DNA from 2 places in the Methylocaldum szegediense genome. Region 2 is predicted to be linked to the other one. Evidence: riboswitches for the same ligand, from Rfam matches in the RefSeq annotation. Region 2 holds a riboswitch; the other holds the start of a gene.
What was found. A riboswitch is a leader RNA that binds a small molecule or an ion and turns the genes downstream of it on or off. The one in region 2 is predicted to bind cyclic di-GMP.
Positions count from the first base shown of each region.

Region 1: linked by a shared signal. The riboswitch ahead of QEN43_RS05145 (hypothetical protein) and the one ahead of QEN43_RS08580 (hypothetical protein) in region 2 are both predicted to bind cyclic di-GMP.

Region 1 is NZ_OX458333.1:1,222,937-1,229,146, forward strand. Features, by position in the region: gene QEN43_RS05140 (VPLPA-CTERM sorting domain-containing protein) at 23-901, shown strand; cyclic di-GMP riboswitch class I at 1,200-1,288, shown strand; gene QEN43_RS05145 (hypothetical protein) at 1,404-2,306, shown strand; gene QEN43_RS05150 (hypothetical protein) at 2,674-4,854, shown strand; gene gmd (GDP-mannose 4,6-dehydratase) at 5,299-6,210, shown strand, end outside.
Region 2 is NZ_OX458333.1:2,026,336-2,032,545, forward strand. Features, by position in the region: gene QEN43_RS08570 (ABC transporter permease) at 1-212, shown strand, start outside; gene QEN43_RS08575 (ABC transporter ATP-binding protein) at 209-946, shown strand; cyclic di-GMP riboswitch class I at 1,542-1,629, shown strand; gene QEN43_RS08580 (hypothetical protein) at 1,716-1,922, shown strand; gene QEN43_RS08585 (M12 family metallo-peptidase) at 2,117-3,556, shown strand; gene QEN43_RS08590 (PEP-CTERM domain protein) at 3,739-4,392, opposite strand; gene QEN43_RS08595 (transposase) at 4,715-5,671, shown strand; gene QEN43_RS08600 ((2Fe-2S) ferredoxin domain-containing protein) at 5,980-6,210, shown strand, end outside.

The DNA of each region.
Region 1 (6,210 bases), 800 kb from region 2:
AGAACAGCATGAGGGAATTGCAATGTCCTATAACAAAAACAAATTAGCAAAGGCGGTAACTACAGCTCTCGCCGGTACCATCCTATCCGTGGGCGCCGTTTCTGCCGAGGCGCATACCATGTACAACACCTTCACCACTACCGATCCTTCGGAGACGGATGGCTGGGTGTATGGCGGCGTAGGAAACCCGTCTTATCCGGTCGCGTCACCCGGATGGGTGGGAACCGAAAGCCCGACCACGTTGCCTTTCGGTTATGCCGGCAAAGCTCATCTCAACTGGGCGGCCGAGCTTCATAACGCGGGCGACTCGCTGGAAATCTCGAGCGCGGACGCGCTAGCGAGGTATGGCGTTACTGTGGAAATCGATACCGGCGCAGGGGCTTGGCAGGATGCCAGCGCAACGCCGACCGGCTGGAAACATCAGACCGATATCGGTTTGATCATGGCGCACGAAACCATGTGGGTGACCCTGAACCCCTCGGTCGTGACGGGGACCGGTTACGACATTCAAAATTTCGGCATCACCGTTTTCACCGGCATGGATACCAATACCGGTAGTTATTCCCACCATGGCGCCTGGAATTGTCCTGAATGTGCGACGCCGAGACCTTACGAAGCCGATAATCCGTTCGGCACAGTTGGTTTGACCTATCTGACGCACGATGGCACCGTCGACGCTGTAAACGGTTTGACCTTTCTGGCCGAGGCGGGTCAGGTTTACTCGATCTACTTGGGTGGGGCCGGCGTCGGGCATTGGGGATCGAATATCGCCGAATACAGGCTGCTGATCAGCACCGCTCCGGTTCCTATTCCCGCCGCCGTTTGGTTGTTCGGCAGCGCGCTGGCCGGCATAGTCACGATCGGATATCGCCGCAAGAACGGCACGCCTAGCCTCGCCTGAGTAAACGCGGCAATGACGGACGCGTCCATCATCTCCTCTAGCATCTAAAACAACCGGGCGAATTGTGTGGAATCACCTATCGCTTTGTGTGTTTTGCCCTGGTCGTGGCGTTTGAATGAGGTTTATATGGCTGATTTAACGTCACTTTTTCGTGGCATGTTTGTTGTTTTGGATGTCAGTGCGAAGTTCGCTGCATGGCGGGCTCGAGTCTGAGCGTGATAGCAAGGATCGGTAAGGATAAGGAGTCGACCGGCACGGAGTGCCCGAAGGACCGTTGTCGGACGGACCGTTATGGGTCCGTTCCAATCGCCACACCCGCCGCGAGGCGGGGTCGGAAAGCTTCGGGTCTCGACGCCGAGAAGCGTTCGAGATGGCCGGGCCGCCTCCCGTGTGATGGGGAGGACTGCGGCGCAGCTCCATTGGCACGGTGAGGCGCCGCGGACATCACTGTTAACGAGTGTTTCGGACGAGACCACTAACAGTGACGGGGACGAATCATAATATGAAAACCACCGTAACAGTACTGGCCTTGATAGGCGCAGTAGGTGGCGCAGTGTCGACTACTTCGGCGCACGCTCACGCCACGTTCAATATCGCGGGTTACGGCGACGGCGCAGCCGGCAGCATCAACGGCAACGATGGTACGCCCGGTACTGATGCCGGCGGGGTCTGGACGAACGGAGGCGTCGGTTATACCGGAGCGCTGCCGGTCATGTGGTACGCCGGAATGCACAGTGCGACCAGCACTCGCACCATCGAAACCGGTACACCGACGTCAGCCAACGGCAACAGCCTACAGCGGCAGATCGCCGATTTTAACGCGAGTAACGATTCGGACCTCCCTACGGACCGAATGCTCCGGGTCGGGGGTTCGTCCTGGTCCGATCCGGCCAACGGCGGACAAGGTTGGGGACATGGTTTGGATTTCGGGCTGATCCATTGGTCCTGCGGCGGAAGTGTGCAGGGCTGTCTCGATGCCGGCATCTCAGGCTTTAAGCTCACTTTGGCAGACGACCTCGCTGATGGCGGCGCTAATCTCAAGCTTGGCTACGCGCTTTACGGCGGTTGGGATAGAGGATCCGAGGCGTTCAGGCATGACACCTTTGTCACCTCGCCGGTCCCGGTAAGCAATCCACTCGGCTCCAACGATCTCACCCTCATTGGTTGGGGGGTGGCATCTGCGGTCGGGGAAACCCTGTCGCAGACATTCGACCTCAATACCCACCACGGCGGCGAGTACACCGTCATCATCGGCGCTTTGGGGGGCGTAGACGGCAACTATCAGCTGACCATAGAACCAGTGGTTCAGCCGGTTCCGATTCCGGCCGCCGTTTGGCTCTTCGGTAGCGCCTTGGTAGGCGTAGTCACTATCGGGTGGCGCGCGCCACGACCGACCGCGACATAGTTGGACGCGCGGAGCTTGAACTCGCCCAGGCGGAACGGCTCCCCGGGCGTACCTGAGCAATTTCTCCGAGGACCAGTCGAAATGCCCCGTTTCATCAGACCACGAGCTGCACTAGTCCAGGGCGGCACAGGCGGCATTTTCGGGCGTTGGCGTTTTTGCCGGGTGTTGCAGCCGTACTTGAACGAAAAACACGAGCGTAACGACAGGATCGTCGAATGCCGGTGGAGTCGGATACCGATACGTCCTTGCGACAGACGCAGCATTACCACCGCATGGGGCCTGGCGGTTGGTGTATCCACCGCCGCGTGGTCGGCATAGCCGTCCGGCAGCTACGCTCGCCCTTAAGATCCGATCCTGGTACAAGTCCGTGAAGAACAAAAAAATTCTTTTCCCGATTGTTTTGGCGCTTCTCGTTGGAAGTGCGATTCCCTATCTCCCGATTACTGGTAGCGACGATTCGGAACCGGCGTGGGCGACCGGCCACGGTGATATCGAAACCCTGAAGCGGATATATGACCGCTGGAAAGCGAACTATGAGGCTAGCGGTGGCGACCGAATCCTGACGATCCCACTGGCCTATTCGAAGGCTCTTTCCGGTGAATTCAGCCGGGCAAGAGGTCGGATGCGGCTAGACCTTTTCGATGGCTGGCTGACCGTCGAAGTCAAAGGGCTCGACGCCGGAGACTACGCGGTCTGGTTGATCGACAACAAGACCGGATGGCCCCGAGCGACGGCAAAAGACAAAGGGAACAACCAGCTGAACCTGGGACAACTTGAGCTAGCCGCCGACGGAAAGCGAGTCTTAAAGACTCGACTCGATGGTCTCGGCATGAGCGGATTCACCCTCGACCTGGTTGCAATTACAAGAGGGGATCGCGAACCCGAAAAAGGCGGTGTGCTGTACGGCACCCCCAGCTTCATGCAACGGCTTTATTACGGGGACAAACCGTGGACTGTGACCCGTGTGGGTAACGTGTCGGAGATTCAGCTGGCTAACGCGGCGAAACCATTCGAATTCCTGCTGCCTAAGATCGCTCATGCCCGCGTAAACGGAATCGATCAAGCCCTCGGAAATAAGACCAAAAAGAAGAAAGAGAGCGATCTGGATGCGGTCCTCGGCGCGCAGATAGCCCGCGGTCGAGAGATTTTCGTGAACGAAACCTTCCGCGGTAACGGACGCACCTGTGCCACCTGTCACCGCCCGGACAACAATCACACGATCGATCCCAAATACATTCTCAAGCTTCCGAAGACGGACCCTCTGTTCGTGGCCGAATACAACCCGGCACTAAGGAACTTGGAGAAACCGGAACTGCTCCGCCAGTTCGGTCTGGTGCTGAGCAATGTGGATGGCTTCGACCGGCCCGGCGTGATGCGCGGTGTGCCTCACACATTGGCGCTGGCGACCTCCATCGGAACCGAGCTTCTGGAAGACGGCGGCGAATTCGCGGAGGACGCGCAATTTGCCAACGCAGTTGGCTGGTCTGGAGACGGCGCACCGGGAGACGGTTCGCTGCGGCTATTTACACAGGGTGCCATCGCCCAGCACATGACCCGGACGCTGAAGCGGGTTCCAGGGGTGGATTTCCGGCTCGCAACCGACGAGGAATTGGACGCGTTGGAGGCCTACCTGTTGTCCCTGGGCCGTAGCGAGGACCTTGTGTTGGCCGATCTGAAGTTTACGTCCCCGCTGGTGGAGCGAGGAAAGCAGTTGTTCGACACCAAGGAGAATCCTGTCGACGCCAACGGCAAACCCATTTTCGGTCAGACCGCCAACTGCAATGGCTGCCATGAAAACGCCGGTGCTAACAGTTCGACGACCAAGAAAAATCCCACCCGTGACACCGGCGTGGAGAATATGCGCGATCAGCCTGCGCGTCTGGTTGACGCGAGCGTTCCCTACGATGGCGGATTTGGCAAGGAGGCGCACCACGCGAGAACAGATTGCGGCCCGGATTATGACCAGCCTTGCTACGGAGACGGGAGGTTCAACACGCCGTCGTTGATCGAAGCGGCCGATACGGCGCCGTTTTTCCACAACAACAGCGTCAGCACCATCGAGGAAGCGGTGGCTTATTACACCACCGATGCTTTCAATCTCTCGCCGGGGTCGTTGACTTCGTCTGGCAAGAACCGGCAGGTCAAGCTCGATTCTTCGCAGGTCGTGGCCGTAGCGATGTTCCTTCGCACTCTCAACGCGCTGGAAAACATACGGAGTTCCAATCGACTGGATCAGCAAGCGCTGGCATTGGGGGATAAAAACGCGACAGAGGTCATTCGGCTGGCCGCAGCCGATACCAAGGATGCCATCGAAGTTCTGACGGAGGGCGTTCTGATCGTATATCCCGAAGCCGTGAATTACCTCCGTCAGGCATTGAAGCTTGAGAGGAAGGCCGCCTCCGGACGTGCCTGGGGTCAACGCAACGAACTGTTAGCTAGAGCGATCCAGCTAAAGGAAAAAGCGCGCGACTCGATGGTTACCCGGCCAGAGGAAGGCATCTCTGTGGCAGCGGCGGGCCACGCGCCCTCTCGGGAGCGGAAGAAGTAGGGTACGAGCACGTGTGTTCGGCACACCGTTCCAATATTAGCAAGGAGTAGGGCGCGATGGTTGTAGGCCGGTGCGTTCTGCATCCTGCATGTGAGGGATCCTGGCACGAGACGGACACAGTTCTTTGTCTGTGGCCGTCATCCCTGGATTTTGTTTGGGGCTGTGCGTTGCTCACCCCATCCCTGGGGTTCGCCCCATGGGCCCGCCTGTGGCGGTCCAAAACCGTTCCCGACGGTTTTGTGCTCACCCCATCCCTGGGGTTCGCCCTACGGGCCCGCCTATGGCGGTCCAAAACTGCGCTCGACCGGTTTTACCTATCCAAGGTTCTGCCCGTGTGGCGGCTTGGCGACAGAGTTTGGAGCAGGTGGGCCGAATGTTCTTTCTTGAGATAGGCAGGTAAGGAAAACGTTTAATCACAGCCTCTAAGCGGCGAAGGAAAGGTTGATCGTGAAAAAAGTAGCGTTAATCACTGGCACAACCGGGCAGGACGGGGCGTATTTGGCGGAGTTTCTGCTGGAGAAGGGCTATGAGGTGCACGGCCTCAAGCGCCGGGCCTCGCTGTTCAACACGGACCGTATCGACCACCTATACCAGGACCCGCATGTCGAAGGCCGTTCCTTCATACTCCACTACGGCGATCTGACCGATGCGACCAACCTGATCCGCGTGGTACAGCAGGTCCAGCCTGACGAGATCTACAACCTCGGCGCGCAGAGCCATGTGCAAGTCTCGTTCGAAACCCCGCTGTATACCGCAGATACGGATGCACTCGGCACGCTGCGGTTATTAGAAGCGATCCGCATTCTCGGATTGGCGGAGAAGACTCGGTTTTACCAAGCTTCCACTTCGGAACTGTACGGCAAAGTCCAGGAAATCCCGCAGACTGAAACCACACCGTTCTACCCGCGCTCACCGTACGCTGCGGCGAAACTCTACGCCTACTGGATCACCGTCAACTATCGCGAGGCTTATGGCCTGTATGCGTGCAACGGAATCCTGTTCAACCACGAGTCGCCTCTGCGCGGAGAGACTTTCGTCAGCCGAAAGATCACCCGGGGATTGTGCCGAATCAAGCTCGGCCTGCAGGACCGCCTGTATCTTGGCAACCTGGACGCGAAACGCGACTGGGGCCATGCCAGGGACTATGTCGAAATGCAATGGCTTATGCTGCAACAGGAGGCTCCGGACGACTATGTCATCGCGACAGGCGTTCAGTACAGCGTGCGCGACTTCGTGACGCTCGCCGCAGCAGAACTCGGAATTGATTTGGTATGGAAGGGAAGCGGGTTAGGCGAACGAGGCATCGACGCCGCGACCGGCCGAACCCTGGTGGCAGTCGATCCGCGGTATTTCCGG
Region 2 (6,210 bases):
GCACCGGTCTTGCGCTCATTTGGAAGATCATTTTGGTCGTAGAGCTTCTCGGGCGCAGCAACGGCATGGGATTTCAGTTGCACCTGTTCTTTCAGATGTTCAACGTGTCTGCCATTCTCGCTTACACCATCGCCTTCGTCGTTGTCATTCAGTTGATCGAGGTCGGGATACTCAAGCCCCTCGATCGCCATGCCCAGAGGTGGCGCCGATGACTGCGATTCAAATCCAAATCGTCAGAAAAACCTATCGACCCAAAGGAGAGACGGAAGCTCCCCTAATACTTAAAGACTTGTCCATAAGACTCGGTTCCGGCGAGTTCGCCTGCCTCGTCGGCCCATCAGGGTGCGGCAAAACAACGTTACTAAATATAGCAGCCGGACTGGACCGGGATTTTGAAGGCTCAGTCCGAATCGAAACCGACACGGATAAACCACACATCGGTTATGTCTTTCAGAATCCGCGCCTTATTCCTTGGCGCACGGTACGGGAAAACATCGAACTGGCTCTCCCGAAGGAGGCAGATCCCGCCTACATCGATCATCTTTTCGAGGTGGTCGGGCTTGCCGACGCCCAGAATGTTTTTCCGGAACGGTTGTCGTTGGGCATGAGCCGCCGCGTCGCCTTAGTGCGCGCGTTCGCCGTCAACCCTGACCTCTTGCTCATGGACGAACCGTTCGTGTCCCTCGACCCACCCACTGCCCGCCGTGTCCGCGAATTGGTGGTCACGCTCTGGCAGGAACGTCCGCACACGGTGCTGTTCGTCACCCACGATCTCCGCGAAGCGATAGAACTCGCCGACCGCCTGATCTTCTTATCGTCGCAGCCCACTTCCGTAATTTGCGATATTCCAGTGGATATCCCACGTCTAGAACGGAACGAGACTGCGATAGAAACATTCCGTCAGCAGCTTTATGCCGACCACGCAGTTATACGAACGCTGCTCTAAGCCGGTGTCGCCAACTAGCATGGTCGGGTAAATAACCGACCAGCAGCGTGTTTCCTCATTTTCTTATTGCAATACAGGGTCGCGTGCAACCTTAGGCTGTTGCCGGACGGAGACGATTCTTCGTTCAACCGGGCCATCTGAGGCGCCCTTCTTCTGATGTCACCCCCGCTCTACCTTCGAGATTTCAAGCATTCGGAAGGTTGACCAGTACCGTACAAACCGGTTGGCATACAGCATGCTATAACCGCCACGACCCTAGATCACGCTTGACCTACGTTGGCGGCAAGCCGTGGACTCCACGTACCTTCAAGGAAACTCTGAAGAAGGCTTCCGATTGGCCCGTTCCGAGCCTTTCGGCTTAGCTCAAGACAGTCCTGTCGAAGGGCATGAGCGGAATCCACTCGTTCAGAGCTTCGCGGGGCGACACCGGGCGAGCGGATTACGGGTCACGGCCAACATAGAAAGAAAAAGAATAGTCAACAGGCACATGAAACAGCCGACATCATTTTTTTGCCGACTCGATCACACAAATTCCAGAAATTTAGACCATTCTTATTGCTACACAGAAATCAAGCTGCCGACTGAACGCCGTTTGATCTGAAAAAGGCAAAACCATCGAAAGGTGGTGACGCAAAGTTACCGGTCTACGGGAGCCAGCCTCCTATGACAGCGGGATTGCCAGTTCAAGTCGAACATTGCTTCGACTCGTCCGTCCCTGCGGGTTTCCCGAGACCTTCGCCGTCAACTCGACTCCCTAGGGGACTTTAACGTGAACAACAAGCCTCAACATCCTCAATTCACTACCACACGCCGCAAGAATTTCCTGGGACTGGCCGGCGCGTTTGTAGCTGCAGTGTCCACTGCAGATGTTGTCCATGCGGCACCGCCTCAACGCTTATTCAGCGACACGAATCTGACCCTGCCTGTGCAGGCTAAGGCGCCGATCAAAGCCATCAAGGGCGCGGACGGGGTGTAGCAATCGACTTCAATGCGGTAAAAGCGGATACGCTCACCCTCGAACTGTTCGACGACACCACGGTTACCGCCATCCGCGATCGCATCGAAGATATCGACGGCCGTTTATCCTGGGTCGGTCATATCGAAGGACAAGAGGGCAGCAGCGAGGTGATTCTCTCCGTTCGGGGACGAGCGATGTTTGGAACCGTTGTGATGGATGACGGCAGAATGTTCGAGATCGCTTACGCCGGCAATAAAACGCATACCGTTCGCCAGATCGATCCCAGCAAAACGGCCCCTAATGCTGAACCCATCGAACCGGATATCGGCTCCGCCAACGATTTAGGCGGTACATCGACGTCCTTGGACGCCCCCTTCACCGCGGCCGCCAGCACCGGGCAAGTCATCGATCTGCTGGTGGTATACACACCCAAGGCCCGTGCCAATGCCGGAGGACAAGACGGCATTGAAGCCAAGATCATCAACGCCGTTACCAAAGCCAATCAGGCCTACTTGAACAGCCAAATCGACATGCAGCTGAACTTGGTAAAAATGGCCGAAGTCAGCTACACCGAGACGGGCGACATGTCCAAAAGCTTGTCGGATGTCCAAGGCACTAACGACGGCAAAATGGATGAGGTACACGCCTTGCGTAACCAATACGGAGCCGACCAGGTGGCACTGATAACGACCGATAGCAACTACTGCGGTATCGCCTATGTGATGACAAGCTTGGGGTCCTGGTTTGCTCCGTATGCCTTCGCCGTCGTGCATGACGATTCCAAGTACAACTGTCTCAGCAACCATAGCCTCGCGCATGAGCTAGGTCATAACCAAGGCAATACCCACGATCCAGACAATTCGTCCAATGCCGGCGTTTTCCCTTATTCGTATGGCTACCGGCTATGCGGGGTATTTCACGATGTCATGTCCTACGCTTGCAATTCGCCGCGGGTCCCGTATTTCTCTAACCCCAACGTCTATTACAACGGACAGCCAACCGGCGTTGCGAACTACCAGGACACTGCCCGTTCCATGAACGGAACCGCCGCCACCGTCGCCAGCTTCCGGCCCTCGGTCACTACGACGCCTACGGTTCCGACTGCCCCGACGAGTTTGGCAGCATCGACTCAATCATCCAGCACCATCGTCCTGACTTGGGCGGATAAGTCAAACAACGAAACCGGATTCAAAGTGCAGCGCTCTCAGGATGGGGTAAATTGGAGCGAAATCGCTTCGCTCGGCGGTAATGTCACCAGCTTCACCAACACCGGTCTTAACGCGGGCACTAAATATTCCTATCGCGTCTACGCCTATAACAGCGTCGGCAACTCCGCCTTCTCCAATACCGCATCGGCAACCACGACGGCTAACAGCGTCGATACAACGCCGCCTACGGTTAAAATCACTAGCCCCTCCAATGGCATAACAGTCAGTAATCCAACCAAAATTACCGGCAGTGGCAGCGATAACGTCAAACTGAAAGAGTTGAAGCTAGCCATCGACGGCGCCGTGACGGCTTCAACCAGCGGCAGCTCGATCTCCTACAACTGGACTACGAACAAGGTCGCCAAAGGACCGCACACGATCACGCTGATTGGCACCGATACGGCGGGTAACATGAGCCAGACTTCGATTCAGGTGTATAAATAAAGCGTTTAGCAAGGTCTGGCGTATCCAAAGATGTTCTCTAAAGAGAGCCCATCGATCAATTTAGAAGCGAAGAGTGGCAATCGGTTTCGGTGGTCACAATAAACTTCGATTCATCTTTAACAAGACACACAAAAAAACGCCGGTCACTGACCGGCGTTTTTGATTAACCCTCGAAACCTGAATCAAACTTTCCTTCTTCTGATCGTTGCCCGTAATCCGAGAACGCCTGCAACCAAGAGGGACAGAACGCCAGGCTCGGGTACAGGGTTATCACCGCCAGTTGGGGGAGGGTCATCAGGGCCAGTTGGGGGCGGAACAAGGGGCTCCTGAATCCAGATATTCTCGGAAAGAAGTTTGTCCACTTTTTTGCCTGAACCATCCAGAAAACGCATCTTTATGCTCGCCGGGTCATCGGTTGTACCTTCGAACCCGAAGAATTGGCCGGCAGCCACGGTGATCTCAAAAGTCCAGCTCAGTAGATTGTCATCGGTCTCAACCGGAACGCCAAAGCTACCGAGAGTCATCCAGTCGGCGCACTCGAACCCACTTCCGGCTCCACTGCAGCCATTGGCGTTAAGACCACCGGGCACAATTTGCCAATTAGATTGTCCTCCTTGATTGCCGGATGCGTCAGGAGCATCGACTAGGATCGCGCTGATTACCTCACTACTAACTTTTACCGCCACAGCATCGATGTAAAAAGGCCCCGTTTTACCCTGACCGGTCAAATAACCCGGAATCCCGCTTGTATCGACGGTTAAAGTTACACGGTAAAGTATCCTCAGTATCGGAGTCCCCGATGTCCTGGGTGCTTGTAAGAGTGTAAATACCTCCATTGCAACTCGGGCAATTTGGGCCTATCGGTGTAGCTGAGACCGAAGTGCTGTAAAAAGAAAAACCAAGTGCAATTACTCCCGCTAACAGACTGATCCAGCGCCTCCGTTCGTGATCCACGTTTTCAAATAATGTTGGTGCCATGTTTATAGACTCTCAAAAATATTGGCATTTTTGTGCCTTGCGAACCGAGCTCGTTCACGCCCAACACCACAAGCACTTTTTGTGCCATGCACGCCAATAAGATACAAAGCCAGGGTCAGGCTTTGGTTTTTTATTTACATCCGTTATAGTCGATGTTGTAGCTTTTTAGGGCATAGCGTAGTGGCCAGAAAACCCCGCATACACATCCCAAACGCCGTTTATCACACCATGCTTCGCGGCAACGGCGGTCAGCCTATCTTTTTCCACGATGAGGACAGAGACACTTTCGAGGAATTGGTTGACGAGGGCGTTTCTCGTTTCGGGCACCGTATCCACGCCTATTGCTGGATGCCAAATCATATCCACTTGGCCATTCAGGTCGGCGATGTACCGCTCTCGAAAATCATGCAACACCTGGCTTTCCGCTACACACGCTGGATCAACAAACACGAAAACCGGATCGGCCATCTGTTCCAGGGGCGGTTCAAAGCGATTCTGATCGATGCCGACGCTTACCTGCTGGATCTCGTCCGCTACATCCATCTCAATCCGGTCCGTGCTCAGCTGATAAGCGATCCCGCGGAATACCGCTGGAGCAGCCACCGAGCTTATCTCGGCATGGATCGCGTCAGCTGGCTCACCACGGAGTGGATCTACTCCCAACTAGCTCAAGATGTAACGACAGCACGCGAGCGATATGCGCATTTCATCGCCGACGGGTTACAAGAGGAACATCGCCTCGATTTCTATCAAGGCAAAGCTGGCGGCCGTATACTCGGGGACGATGAGTTTGTCGAGAACGCCCTTAAACAAGCCAAACAGCCACCCAAAAAACAAATCAAACTTGAATCGATCATCAGCGTAGTCTGCGCGGCTCGCAAGATGGATTTGGATCAAGTACGCGGTCCCGACCGTGGTCGAGCGGGAGCCGCAGCTCGTGCGCTAATCGCGTTTCTAGCGTTGGAACTCGGCGCTGCCACCTTGACTGAGGTCGGCAATTTCTTCGATCGGGATATATCGACCTTGAGCACGGCGGTAAATCGCCTGCGGGAGCGTATGAAGCAGGAATCCGAATTGGCAGCGGAGGTCCAGCGATTGATGAACCTACTGACCATTTCCACATTTACCAAAGCCTGACCCCGTGTATCTCGCTCGCGTTTGTGCCGCTGAAATTGGATAACTCAGACTTCTTGTTTCGTCTGATTTACAGTATGTAAAAATTCCTGACATTTACGGCTCCAATTTCGCTTCTACGAAGCGGGTACATCGACGAAATTGGTGGGTTAAGACAAAAATTACGAATGGAATCAAGTCTATACGACCGTAAAATTTCCTGACATCAATAGTGAGAAATCCCCGACCTCGGCAAACCACGGCTACGCAATGGCGGAGACGTGAGGTCGGAAATGGCAACGCCTGTTTTTTATCTCTAAACTGGAAAACGGATGAACGAAAGCGATATCAACAAAGATCTGCACGCGATTGCCCAAGGTCTTGCAATCTCGGCAACAAAAAGGCATATCTTTCTCTGCTGCGATCAAACCAAACCCAAGTGCTGTACAAAATCCTCGGGGTTAGAATCCTGGGAATATTTAAAGCGCCGGCTGGACGAGTTGAAACTGACCGGTTCCGCCGGAGTCCAGCGAACCAAGGCCAATTGTCTGCGGGTATGCCGT